One region of the Alkalicoccus luteus genome, then DNA from elsewhere that is predicted to be linked to it. Evidence: predicted binding sites of a transcription regulator. Region 1 holds the regulator's gene; each other region holds the start of a gene.
What was found. Region 1 encodes LexA, which represses DNA repair genes until DNA is damaged. Its sites were predicted from a motif close to CGAACATATGTTCG; they were not measured.

Region 1 (4,257 bases):
GTTTCGCACCGGTTAGACAACCAGAAAACGAAACTTTGCACACAATTGTACGTACGTCTGCAGGCTGGCGTATCGTTGACAGGCGCGGGTTCAGTCTATTTGTTCATTCAATGAACAAATAGACTGATAAAAAACCATTCCTTTATAAGAATGGTTTATCTGCTAATGAATAATATTGTTGTTCCGTTTTTCCGCTTTCAGCTTTTCCGGCGTTACATCATTTCCTTCTTCATCAACCACTTTAACAGAGCTCAGTTGATTACGAAAACTGCTGCGAACGTTTTTTAAATATTCCTGGCGCAGCTCTTTTTGTTCTTTTTGTTCTTTGATAGATAAACCGTCTGCCTTAGCTTTTTTAGCTAATAGGTTAATCCGGTCGAGTTTTTCTTTACTGATCACCTGTAACATGCCTCCAATTATAAATAATAGGTTCATTTTACCGGTTCACAGAATCGTTTTCAAGCAGTCTGCTCTCATGCACGTATTCCCGGTACCTTCTATGAGCAGTAGCTTTGGAAACCGTAAATCCAAGCCCACGCATCATGACTGCAATCTCATGAAACGTCATTCCGTTGTGACGAAGCCGGACGATTTCCTCTACCGGGACCTCCATTTTTTTACGGCCGCCGAGGCGATGCCGTTCCAAATTATTGTGAGGTTTGTAGCCGCCATCAACCGCCTTCTTCATCCCGCGCTTGATCTTCGCATTTTGAAGCTTGCGCTGATATTCTTCGACAAGCGATACAATTTCCAATACCATTGAATCAGTCTCTGAAACTTGCAGCTTCCCATTATCCTTAATGGAATAAACAGTGCAGTCATATTTACGAAGCTGGTGCAGTAGAGCCATCCTGGCATTCCCTCGTCCAAGCCGGGTTTCATCCTGAATAAGCAAACAAGCATCTTCAGTTTCTTTCATTCCCTCCAGGATCGTGAGAATCCCAGGCCTGTCGACGTCATAACCGCTCGCTTCCTCCCGTTCAATTTGTACCGTATTCATTCCCCATTCTTTTGCAGCTGCCGCCAGCTCTTCTTCCTGCCGTGCCAACGAACTTTGCTGTGTTTCTTTTTCAGTGCTTACGCGGCAGTATATAAAAGCATTCACTCTGATGCCACTCCAATCCACTCGCCTGGCACGGTTAATGATTGTCCAGGATAAATTGTTTCATTGTCCAGCTCATTTTCCTGCTTCAGCCAGTATACGGTTTCTTCCAGCTTCATGTCCAGCTCTTCAGACATAGAATCAGCTACAGTCCAAAGTGATTCACCTTCCTTCACCACGTGTTCGCCGTCGGCCGGCATAACAGGATGATCTTCTCCGGTTACCCCGGCTGCTGAGAAAATAGCAGCTGCTGCAAGTAGTGATGTTACTGGTCCTGTGATGTTCCAATGCCTGATCATAACTGTTCGCCCCTTTGTTCGCAGGAATATTTGTTCGTACATTCTATAAACAGCTTACAAGGAACGAACGTTCGTGTCAACATTAAAATAGAACGAACGTTTGCGAAACCTTTGTTCTCATGCTATACTTTTCCATAAGGAAATATAAGCTCGAATGTTTCTAACCTAAAATAATGAGGTGTTTACATGACGAAATTATCCACCCGGCAGCAGGCGATCCTCGATTTTATCCGGGATGAGGTCAAGGATAAAGGCTATCCTCCGTCCGTCAGAGAGATTGGTGAAGCAGTCGGTCTCGCTTCCAGCTCGACCGTTCACGGCCATCTTTCCAGATTAGAAAAAAAAGGCTTTATTCGTCGCGATCCTACAAAGCCGAGAGCGATTGAAGTTATTGGTCAGGAGGGTGACCAGTCTATTGCGCATACCCCGTCTATCTCTGTTCCTGTAATTGGTAAGGTAACGGCCGGGCAGCCGATAACCGCGATTGAAAATGTTGAAGAGTATGTTCCACTTCCGGCTAGTCTCGCACAGGATGAAGAATCGTTTATTCTGGAGATTTCTGGTGATTCCATGATCGAAGCCGGTATATTCGACGGTGATTACGTCGTTGTACGCCAGCAGGCCCATGCGGATAATGGAGATATTGTCGTAGCCATGACCGATGAAAACGAAGCTACTGTCAAACGTTTTTTTAAAGAGAAGGATTATTTCCGCCTTCAGCCGGAAAACGCTTCTCTCGAGCCGATCATCTTAGATTACGTTCAAATTCTCGGTAAGGTTGTCGGGGTGTTCCGCACGCTTCATTAAACGGGAATAACCGATGACTGTACAGCAGCGCCTCCTGAACAATCAGGAGGCGCTGCTGTTTTATGCGGCTAAATTCACAAAAGAAGAGCTGTCCGGATGCGGACAGCTCTTCGCTATTCTTAATACGTCTGGATGTACTGCTCGCGCTCCCAAGGGTGAACCTGGGTGGCAAACATATCCCACTCAATTTCTTTCGCTTCAATGAAGTGTTCCAGAGCATGGCTTCCGAGTGATTTCGTAATCGTCTCGTTTTTTGCCAATGCTTCAATCGCTTCTTTCAGTGATGCAGGAAGCGCCTGGATGCCTTCTGCTTCACGCTCCTGTGCATCCATCGCATAGATATTGCGGTTTGTTTCTTCTGGCGGAGTAAGCTTCTTGCGCACCCCGTCAAGGCCTGCTGCCAGAAGTGCTGCCATTGCCAGATACGGATTAGCTGCAGGGTCTACGCTGCGTACCTCGATACGTGTGGAAAGACCACGTGAAGAAGGAATACGCACGAGCGGTGAACGGTTACGCATGGACCATGCGATGTAGCAAGGTGCTTCATAACCTGGTACGAGTCGTTTGTAGGAGTTAACGGTTGGATTCGTAATGGCAGTAAAAGCATCTGCATGCTTAAGAATACCAGCCAGGAATTGCATAGCTGTTTCACTCATGCCAGTTTCTGTTGACTCATCATAGAATGCATTATCTTTTTCACTGCGGAAAAGAGACATGTTTGCATGCATTCCATTACCATTCACACCGAAAAGCGGCTTTGGCATGAATGTAGCATGCAATCCGTGTTTACGCGCAATTGTTTTAACAACGAGCTTAAACGTCTGGATGTTATCAGCTGTTGTAACAGCATCCGCGTATTTGAAGTCAATCTCATGCTGACCAGGTGCTACCTCGTGGTGGGAAGCTTCAATTTCAAAGCCCATATCCTCCAGTTCAAGCACGATGTCGCGTCGGCAGTTCTCCCCAAGGTCTGTAGGCGCAAGGTCAAAATATCCGCCTTTATCATTAAGTTCAAGAGTCGGCTCTCCGTTTTCATCATTTTTGAACAGGAAGAATTCCGGCTCAGGTCCAATATTGAAGTCGGAGAATCCGAGATCTTCTGCTTCTTTAAGTACTTTTTTAAGAATTCCGCGTGGATCACCGGCAAACGGCGTGCGGTCTTTATCCGGGTTGTGAACGTCACAAATCAGACGAGCCACTTTTCCTTTTTCGGGAGTCCAAGGGAATACAACCCACGTTTCAAGGTCCGGATGAAGATACATATCGGATTCTTCAATTCGAACGAAACCTTCGATGGAGGATCCATCAAACATCATCAGATTGTCGAGCGCTTTTGGAAGCTGGTCCACCGGGATTTCAACGTTCTTGATGATTCCCAGCAAATCAGTGAACTGTAGTCGGATAAACTTAACGTTTTCCTCCTCAGCCATTTTCATTATGTCTTTTTTAGTCGTATTGCTCATGTTTATATTCTCCTCCTTCGATAATCTGAACAGCTTCAGGTAATTCTGAAAACTGCGATAGTTGTATCCTACCGAACTTTACGAGTGATGAAAAGGTGATTGTCAGATAATCTAACAGGGAAATTTTCTGACAATCAAAATCGTGGTTCATGTGCTTTTGACTGAAATCATCGCCTTTTATCTCACCTATAATCCATCTTCATCTGTTTTTCTCGTGTTCTCTGCTTATTCCATTTGACACAGCTGCAGCAGCCGCTTCCGTTACTGCTGTTTTTACATGTTCAAACGTGAGCCCGCCCTGGACATATGCTCGGTAAGGCGGTCGCAGCGGCCCGTCAGCTGAAAGCTCAATACTTGCGCCTTGAACAAATGCACCGGCTGCCATAATGACATCGTCGCTGTATCCCGGCATTGGAGAAGGCTGCGGGGTGACATGCGCATCTACTGGGGAATACTGTTGAATTGTTTGGCAGAAGGCCGTCATTTCTTCGGCAGAGTTAAAATGAACAGACTGTATTAAATCTGTGCGCGCTTCACAAGCTTTCGGGTCGACGGTCATCCCTGCTTTTTCGAGAAGAGCTGCCGT
Region 2 (4,257 bases), on a different contig from region 1:
TACCTGGCACAGGCAGAAGAGGAACGGTTCCATGCGATGAAGTTTTACCAGTTTATTAACGACATCGGCGGCCGAGCAGAGCTCACCGGCATGCCCGATCCGGACAATACGTTTGCTTCTGTGGAAGAAACGTTCACCAAATCACTTGAGCATGAAAAAGAAGTGACGAAGCGCATTTACAAGCTAGCTGATCTGGCGCTGGATGAGCGCGAACATGCGACGATGACTTTCCTGAACTGGTTTATTGAAGAACAGGTGGAAGAAGAGGCGGCGTTTGATACGCTCATCCACCGGCTGAAGCGCATGGATCAAGACAGCCAGGCGTTTGAGCTGCTCGATCAGGAGCTTGGCAAACGAACCTTCAAACCAGAGGAATAAAGCAAGAGAAGCAGCTGCAGCCGTATCAGGCCGGAGCTGTTTTTTGCTGCAGGCCGCTTCAAGCAGCCACATACGATCAGCGCGTCTCAACGGGGGAAGGCATTGTTGTTTGCAGGCGGGTTTGTGTAATGTTTACGGTGGTACGTGATTGAGGTACGTGTCCGCCGCTGTCGGCCTCTATGATGCAGCCTGTAGAGCGGGAAAGCCTCTCATTTTTTCAAAAGAAAAAAACGGGCAGAGGCCCGTTTTAAAAGGTTTACGTACGGTTATCCATTTACAGAAGGGTGAAGGAGGTGCTGTTCCTGCGGGCAGGCGAGCTGGTAGCTCATGCACATCGGCGTTCCTGTTACGGGATCTTTTCCGATGACGGCTTCAATGGAAAAGACGTCGCGCAGCACGTGCGGCTGCATAATGTCCTGAGCGCTCCCGTGTGAGCGGACATCGCCGTCTTTCATCGCAATTAAGTAATCCGAAAAACGTGCAGCCTGATTCAGGTCATGCAGCACCATGACGATCGTACGGTTTTCAAGCCGGTTCAGGCGCTGCAGCAGTTCGAGGACTTCCAGCTGATGCGCCATGTCCAGATACGTCGTCGGTTCATCAAGAAAAATGAGCTCCGTATTCTGGGCGAGCGCCATTGCGATCCAGACCCGCTGCCGCTGCCCGCCGGACAATCCGTCGACCGGCTTGTCTGCAAAGGCACTGGTTCCCGTCATCTCCATCGCTTCGTCAATCATGCGGCGGTCTTCCCGGCTCAGGCGTCCGAAGCCGCGCTGATATGGAAAGCGGCCGTAGGAAACGAGTTCATAAACGGTGAGGCCAGCCGCGCTGTTCTGCGTCTGCGGCAGGATCGCCATGCTGCGGGCGAGCTCCTTCGTCGGAATTTTTGACACCGCTGCTCCGTCCAGATACACCGAGCCGGAGGACGCTGCGAGAAGGCGCGTACACGTTTTCAGGAACGTTGATTTTCCACAGCCGTTCGGTCCGATGATCGTCGTTACCTTGCCGGCTGGAATCGACACCGTCAGATCGTTGATGATCGGCTTGTCGCCGTAGCCGACCCGTATATGTTCCGCATGCATGGAGGGCATGAGCACGTCAGTCCTTTCTGCTGTCTGTTTATTTGAGAATGATTATCAGTTTCACAATAGCTTTATCATAGTATGCACGTTTGAAAAAGTCAATTGTCCGTCCGAAAAATAAATCTAAAAAAAGCTGGAGTAGTTAGCACGAGCGGATTCAGCAGCTGTCTGTCACTGTGAAACATCGAACGCCCGTCTTGTCAGGCTTCAAACAATCGTGCTATGGTAATGGGAACATATATTCTCATGTGCGAGGGTGAGCTGCGATGAAAGCACTCATGGACGATTATGAAAAAATTTTATTTTTCCGCTATGTCGACAGCGTCTGGGCAAAACGGGCGCTGGAGCACGACCGTGAGTACGTGCGGACATCTAAAATGAAGTTTGCCGATGTCTACGAAGACTGGTTTTTTAAGCTGGAAAGCCGCAATGGAGCCTTCTTGAACGAACTGCGGAAAGAGCTGCGCGGAGCAGATATGAAAATTTGGGAAAGTGCAAAGCCGACGAAAAAAGAAGTGCGCTATAAAAGCCGGTGCCGGGGCTACGAATTCAGCCACTGCATTATGGCTCCGATTTTGAAGCGCCGCGTCGAAGCACATCTGCGCCGGCTTGCCTTCGATCCGGAGCAGGACTTTAAAACGCTGCTGCACGCAGAAGCCCCGTGGAAAAGTCAGCCTATGTAAGTCAAAGCCGGGGCGTCATGCTCCCGTTTTGAAAATGACGGTATCGAATGAGGCAGGAGCACAGGTGTACTTGGCTTTCGGCGCAGGCCGGAAGCTTTTTTCGGGAATTCAAAAAAGGGCGTGTCCTGGTTCAGAGCTACTGTAGAGGGGAAGATCGACTGAATTATCGTGCAGCTATCCAAAAAGCGACAATTGTACAGACAAACGAAGCGGCTATTTTGGAAAAGATCAGTAAAATAGAATTTTTATCGGTAAAATAATAAGTAAAATAAAGCGGGTATTTTCGTAAAAAACAATTATTTTACCGATGTTTTACCGAAATTGCACTTTTGGAAGCGAATACACGGTGCTAATCTACATATATCGCAAATGAAATTTTAGTGAAAGAGGAGGTGTTTTTTACTTGGCGACAATAAAAGAAGTAGCAAAAGAAGCACATGTTTCGATTGCCACCGTTTCTCGTATATTAAATAATGATCAATCGATTGTAGTACTGGATGAAACAAGGCAGCGGGTACTGGAGGTAGCGAAAAAGCTGGACTACAAACCTCTCCGACAGCGTAGTCGAAAGCAGTACGTTAAGAAAACAATCCGGACTTGGAAAATCGGCATTCTTACCTGGAATAACACAGAGGATGACAAAGAGGATCCGTATTTTAAAGAGATTATCGACGGGATTGAAGAGCAGGCCTACGAGCTGGACATGCGCATTGTCCAGACGGTGAGACTGCGGAGAAGAACGGGTGAGGAGAAGTTGCATGAGCTGGATGGAATTATTGTCATCGGAAAATCGGTGGCAGATGATATCGCTTCCTTGTATCCCGGTAAAAATATTGTGTTTGTTGATCAGAATCCCGACAAAGCCAGATTTGATTCTGTGACGTCTGACCTTGCGCAAGCCTCAGAAAATGTGTTGAATCACCTTCTTTCACTCGGTCACCGGCGAATCGGGTTTATTGGCGGAAGAGAATTCACCCAGCGCACAGATGGGAGCGAGAAGCAGGCAGTGGACCAAAGGCTTGCGCATTATATCCGCTACATGAAAGACAGGCAGCTTTATGAAGAAGGTCTGGTTTATTTAGGAAACGATGAAATAGGCGACTGGAACTCATACGCGGGCTACCAGTTGATGCGTGAAGCACTCCGGCAGGAAAATCTTCCAGAAGCATTTTTTATTGCCAGTGATCCAATGGCGCTGGGAGCGATCCGGGCGCTTCATGAGAAAGGGTTGAAAGTTCCGCAGCATACCGCGATTGTCAGTGTAGACGATATTGAGTACGCAAGCTATGTCACACCGCCGCTTACAACAACGAAGCTGCATAGTACACAAATGGGAAGAACGGCAGCGCACCTGCTTCGAAATCGGATCGAGGGGCGGGACGTTCCGCTGCAAGTTATTGTTCCGACAGAAATGGTGATTCGTGATTCGTGCGGTTGGCGCAAAAAACATACCGAAGGGGAGGATGTATCATGAAAAAAGCAGTGTGGGTAAGCAGTTTGGCAGGGGTCATGACGATGCTGGCAGCCTGCGGAGGCAATGCCGACGGAAGCGGCGATACAGTCGAGCTAGAGTTTTTCCAATTTAAAGGTGAGGCTGTCGGGGAGTTTGACCAGCTGATTGCCAAGTTTGAAGAAGAGAATCCAGGTATCACGATTGAACAAAATAACGTACCGGATGCCGATACAGTGCTGCTTTCACGCCTTACGCAAAATGATATTCCCGATGTGTTAACGATTAATGGAGGTGCAACGTTCGGAGACATTGGCGACTCAGGAATGTTTAAGGATATGACCGGTGATGCGAATACAGAGGGAATATTGGATGAATACGAAGATATGCTGAAGCGACTTACAGGTACTGATGAGCTTTATGCTCTGCCGCATACGGTTAATGCAAATGGAGTCATTTATAATAAGGAAAAGTTTGAGGAGCTAGGGCTTGAGGTTCCGGAAACGTGGGACGAATTTATTGCACTGGCAGAAGAGATTGAGTCTGCGGGAGAAACGCCGTTTTATTCTACTTACGGGGAATCCTGGACCATTTTACCTCCGCTGAACGCGCTGGCTTCCAATATACACGGAGAAGCATTTTTTGAAAGGCTGGAAACAGGAGA
Region 3 (4,257 bases), on a different contig from region 1:
GGAACAGGACGGCCAGAGCATCGGAGTTCTTGAAATCCGTTCTTTCTCTGAAAATACAGCTGAACGGTTTGAAGAAGAGCTTGGTGAGCTTGAGTCAGAAGGCATCGATGGCCTGATGATCGATGTCCGCGGTAATCCCGGCGGATATCTGCAAAGTGTTGAAGACATTGGAGACCTGATTATTCCTGGTGGAGAAACAGTCGTTCAGATCGAGGACCGGGAAGGAGACAGAACCCGGCACGTTTCCAATCTGGAAGAAGAAAAGGATTATCCAATTGTTGGATTAATTAATGAAGGAAGTGCCTCTGCATCTGAAATTCTGGCAGCGGCTCTGCTAGAAGCAGGCGGCCACGATATCGTTGGTACGACGACGTTCGGCAAAGGTACCGTTCAGCAGACAATGCCGATGGACGACGGCAGTCAGCTCAAGCTGACACTTTTCCGTTGGCTTACATCAGACGGCAATGACATCAATGAGGCAGGTGTCAGTCCGACCGTAGAAGTTGAGCAGCCTGATTATTTCTACAGCACGCCGATTGATGCGGAAGAACCGCTCGTACTCGATATGTTCAGTGAGCATGTCGAAAGTGCACAGGAAATGCTGACAGGCCTCGGTTACGAAACTGATCGGACAGACGGCTATTTTGATGAAGCAACAGAAGACGCCGTCCGCTCATTCCAGGAAGACGAGGGACTTGAGGCAACCGGTGAAATCAATGAAGAAACTGCTGATGCGATTCAGGAACGGATTATTGAATCCGTTCAGGATCAGGAAAACGATCTTCAGTATCAGGAGGCACTCAACCTGTTGCTGGAACAGGCTCAGTAAATAATTGTAAGGGAGACTCCGGATCCGCTTCCGGAGTCTCTTTTTCATGAACACATCACGTCGTGTCCCCGAACATCATGCGTTATTTCACCTGATCGTATAAAGCGGACTATTATTGATAAAATCCATGGGGATAATGGTGAGAAACGACACGAAAAGTTAATCGAAAAATGCTGTTCTTTTCCAAGAATTCCTTTAGAATAGAATATACAGGTTTGTTTAGGAGGGAATCACCATGGGATCCGTTTTGCTTGAAGCGTTAACGGCGGTTGGCAGACTGTTTCTGCATCCGCTGACATACATATTTGTGCTTGGGCTGTTTCTTTATCATATAAAACGCGTAAAGCGGGAGAGGCGCCATTTTCATACGAAGGTGCATGACGTTGTCAGTGCACTGCTTTCACCGGTACCTAAAGCACTGATCGCCGGATTCACTGCAGCGGTTGTTTTTGTCGTAACCGGGGTCGAGCTGTCCTATGCACTTCTGCTGCTGTTTACAGCAGTATGGCTGCTCCAGCTGCCGTTCCAGCATGCTTCCTGGTATAGCTTTACGGTAACCGCAGCTGTTTCTATGCTTCTTTTGCCCTTTTTACCAGCCGGCGGCACCGATTCTGCCTGGCTGAACGGTATGCTTGCGTCCCTTCAGGAAGTGAATATGCTTCACTTGGGCGTGCTGCTCGTAACGCTTATGCTGCTTGAAGCCGTTTTATTCCGAACAGCGGCTTCTTCTTCTCCGCTTTTGCAGAATAGTCCTCGCGGCAAGATGGTCGGGGCTCACACCGTATCGAACCTTTGGCTGATGCCTGCGGTGGTGCTCTTTCCAGCGGGAGGAACTGTTTCACAGGGATGGTGGCCGCTGCTTGACGGAGGGACCGGAACGTTTGGCTTTATGCTGATTCCGTTTCTGCTCGGCTATCAGGTGAAGGCGCAGTCTAGTTATCCAGATGTTGCATCGGAGCGAGTTGGAGCGAGACTGTTTGTGACGGCTCTTCTTACCGGGGTTTTCTTCGCAGCCTCTTTCTTTATGCCGGTAATGATTTACGCAGCCGCCGCCGTTGTTCTCCTCGGCCGTGTGAGCGCCGGATGGGCGTTTGAGGCAGCAGACCGAAGAAGTGTCAGCATTTATACCGCACGGGAAAACGGGCTGACGGTGCTTGGTGTACTGCCGGGATCGACTGCTGAGAAGCTGAACATTCTGCCGGGCGAAACCATCGTCAAGACAAACGGTGTGCAGGTGGAAACGCAGGCGGCATTTTACGAAGCGCTGCAACAGAGTTCTGCGTATGCGAAGCTGGAAGTAGTAGACCGCGACGGCGAAAAGCGAATTGCGCAGGCGTCGATTTATGAGAACGATCATTATTTAATTGGATGCCTGTTTATTCCGGATGACGAGAACACAAATTTATCACTGCGCGGACTCCGTTCTCTTGTCGTCCTTCGTCAGGATCGCAGAGAAACCGCAGGTGCTGACGAAGAGAAGGAAAATACTCACGAAGAAAAAAGCAGCTGACTGTGCTGCGCGGCTGTTCCGGAACATTTCCGGAACAGTTTTTTGACGTATAAGCCCGGACGGACTGCTTCCAAATCAGGAACAGAATGTATGTTCGCACGGAGCTGCATTTCGTGATATAATGGGTGAATCAGGATAAAATCGGGTATTAGATGAGGAGAATAAAGTTTAATGAGGGAAGGCAAGGTGACAGAACGTGGCTGTTGAAACCTATCCATTTAAGTTAGAATCCAAATACAAGCCTGCAGGCGATCAACCGCAAGCAATTGAAAAGCTCGTAGAAGGCATTCAGCAGGGAGAGAAATTCCAGACCTTGCTGGGGGCTACCGGAACAGGTAAAACATTTACGATGTCCAACGTGATCGAACGGGTGAAAAAGCCGACGCTGATCATTGCTCACAACAAAACACTTGCCGGACAACTATACAGCGAGTTTAAAGAGTTTTTCCCGGAAAACCGGGTCGAATATTTCGTCAGCTACTATGACTATTATCAGCCGGAAGCATATATTCCGCAGTCGGATACGTTTATCGAAAAAGATGCCAGCATAAATGATGAAATTGATAAGCTGCGCCACTCCGCGACGAGTTCACTGTTTGAGCGCGACGATGTCATCATCGTGGCCAGCGTTTCCTGCATTTACGGCCTGGGTTCCCCGGAGGAATACCGGGATCTTGTTGTGTCATTAAGGACCGGCGATGAGCGTGAACGCAATGACCTGCTGCGACAGCTCGTCGATGTGCAGTATACGAGGAACGATATCGACTTTCAGCGGGGAACGTTCCGTGTGCGCGGAGACGTCGTGGAGATATTCCCGGCTTCCCGCGATGAACACTGTTTACGAGTGGAGTTTTTTGGTGATGAAATCGACCGGATCACTGAAGTAGATGCGCTGACTGGAGAAGTGTTAGGCGAACGGCAGCACGCTGCTATCTTTCCGGCTTCCCACTTCGTTACACGGGAAGAAAAGCTGCAGCGTGCAATGAAGAACATAGAGGCGGAGCTTGAGACTGTTTTAAAGGATATGCATGACAGAGGCAAGCTGCTGGAGGCTCAGCGGCTGGAACAGCGGACACGCTACGATCTGGAGATGATGCAGGAGCTCGGATACTGTTCCGGAATTGAGAACTACTCGCGGCATCTGACGTTCCGGGAGGCCGGGGCGACTCCGTACACACTGCTTGACTATTTCCCGGAGGATTCCCTCATTATTATTGACGAGTCCCACGTGACGCTGCCGCAGGTCCGAGGCATGTACAATGGCGATCAGGCCCGCAAAAATGTGCTGGTTGACCACGGCTTCCGGCTTCCTTCGGCAAAAGATAACCGTCCGCTTAAGTTTGAAGAGTTCGAAAAGCACATCCGGCAGATCGTGTTTGTATCTGCTACACCAGGTCCGTATGAGATTGAGCATACAAAAGAAATGGTAGAGCAGATCATCCGGCCGACGGGACTGCTCGATCCGACGATTGATGTGCGGCCGATTGAAGGACAGATTGATGATCTGATTGAAGAGATCCGGCTGCGGCGCGAGCGCGGTGAACGTGTGCTTGTCACGACGCTGACGAAAAAAATGTCGGAGGACCTGACGAGCTATTTAAAAGAGGTCGGGATTAAAGTGCAGTACCTTCATTCAGACATTAAAACGCTGGAACGCATTGAAATTATCCGTGAACTGCGTCAGGGAGAATTCGACGTCCTTGTAGGGATTAACCTGCTTCGGGAGGGACTCGACATTCCGGAAGTGTCACTCGTTGCGATTCTGGATGCGGATAAAGAAGGCTTCCTCCGGGCAGAGCGTTCGCTGATTCAGACGATGGGACGGGCGGCTCGTAACTCGAACGGTCACGTTATTATGTACGCAGATAAAATGACGAACTCCATGCAGGTGGCGATCGATGAAACGACACGCCGCCGT

Region 2: a site for LexA is predicted at 1,692-1,705, ahead of ACSZLD_RS07550 (YhjD family protein). Genes of this name have one in related genera too.
Region 3: a site for LexA is predicted at 2,423-2,436, ahead of uvrB (excinuclease ABC subunit UvrB). Genes of this name have one in related genera too.

Annotation. Positions count from the first base shown of each region.
Region 1 covers NZ_JBPZEY010000002.1:225,914-230,170, reverse strand. Annotated here, with positions in the region: gene ACSZLD_RS03360 (DUF896 domain-containing protein) at 163-399, opposite strand; gene ACSZLD_RS03355 (YneB family resolvase-like protein) at 437-1,105, opposite strand; gene yneA (cell division suppressor protein YneA) at 1,102-1,401, opposite strand; gene lexA (transcriptional repressor LexA) at 1,588-2,208, shown strand; gene glnA (type I glutamate--ammonia ligase) at 2,328-3,671, opposite strand; gene ACSZLD_RS03335 (methionine gamma-lyase family protein) at 3,871-4,257, opposite strand, start outside.
Region 2 covers NZ_JBPZEY010000004.1:255,264-259,520, reverse strand. Annotated here, with positions in the region: gene ACSZLD_RS07560 (ferritin) at 1-378, shown strand, start outside; gene ACSZLD_RS07555 (ABC transporter ATP-binding protein) at 645-1,469, opposite strand; gene ACSZLD_RS07550 (YhjD family protein) at 1,727-2,143, shown strand; gene ACSZLD_RS07545 (LacI family DNA-binding transcriptional regulator) at 2,547-3,617, shown strand; gene ACSZLD_RS07540 (ABC transporter substrate-binding protein) at 3,614-4,257, shown strand, end outside.
Region 3 covers NZ_JBPZEY010000005.1:104,258-108,514, reverse strand. Annotated here, with positions in the region: gene ACSZLD_RS08315 (S41 family peptidase) at 1-829, shown strand, start outside; gene ACSZLD_RS08310 (hypothetical protein) at 1,065-2,339, shown strand; gene uvrB (excinuclease ABC subunit UvrB) at 2,536-4,257, shown strand, end outside.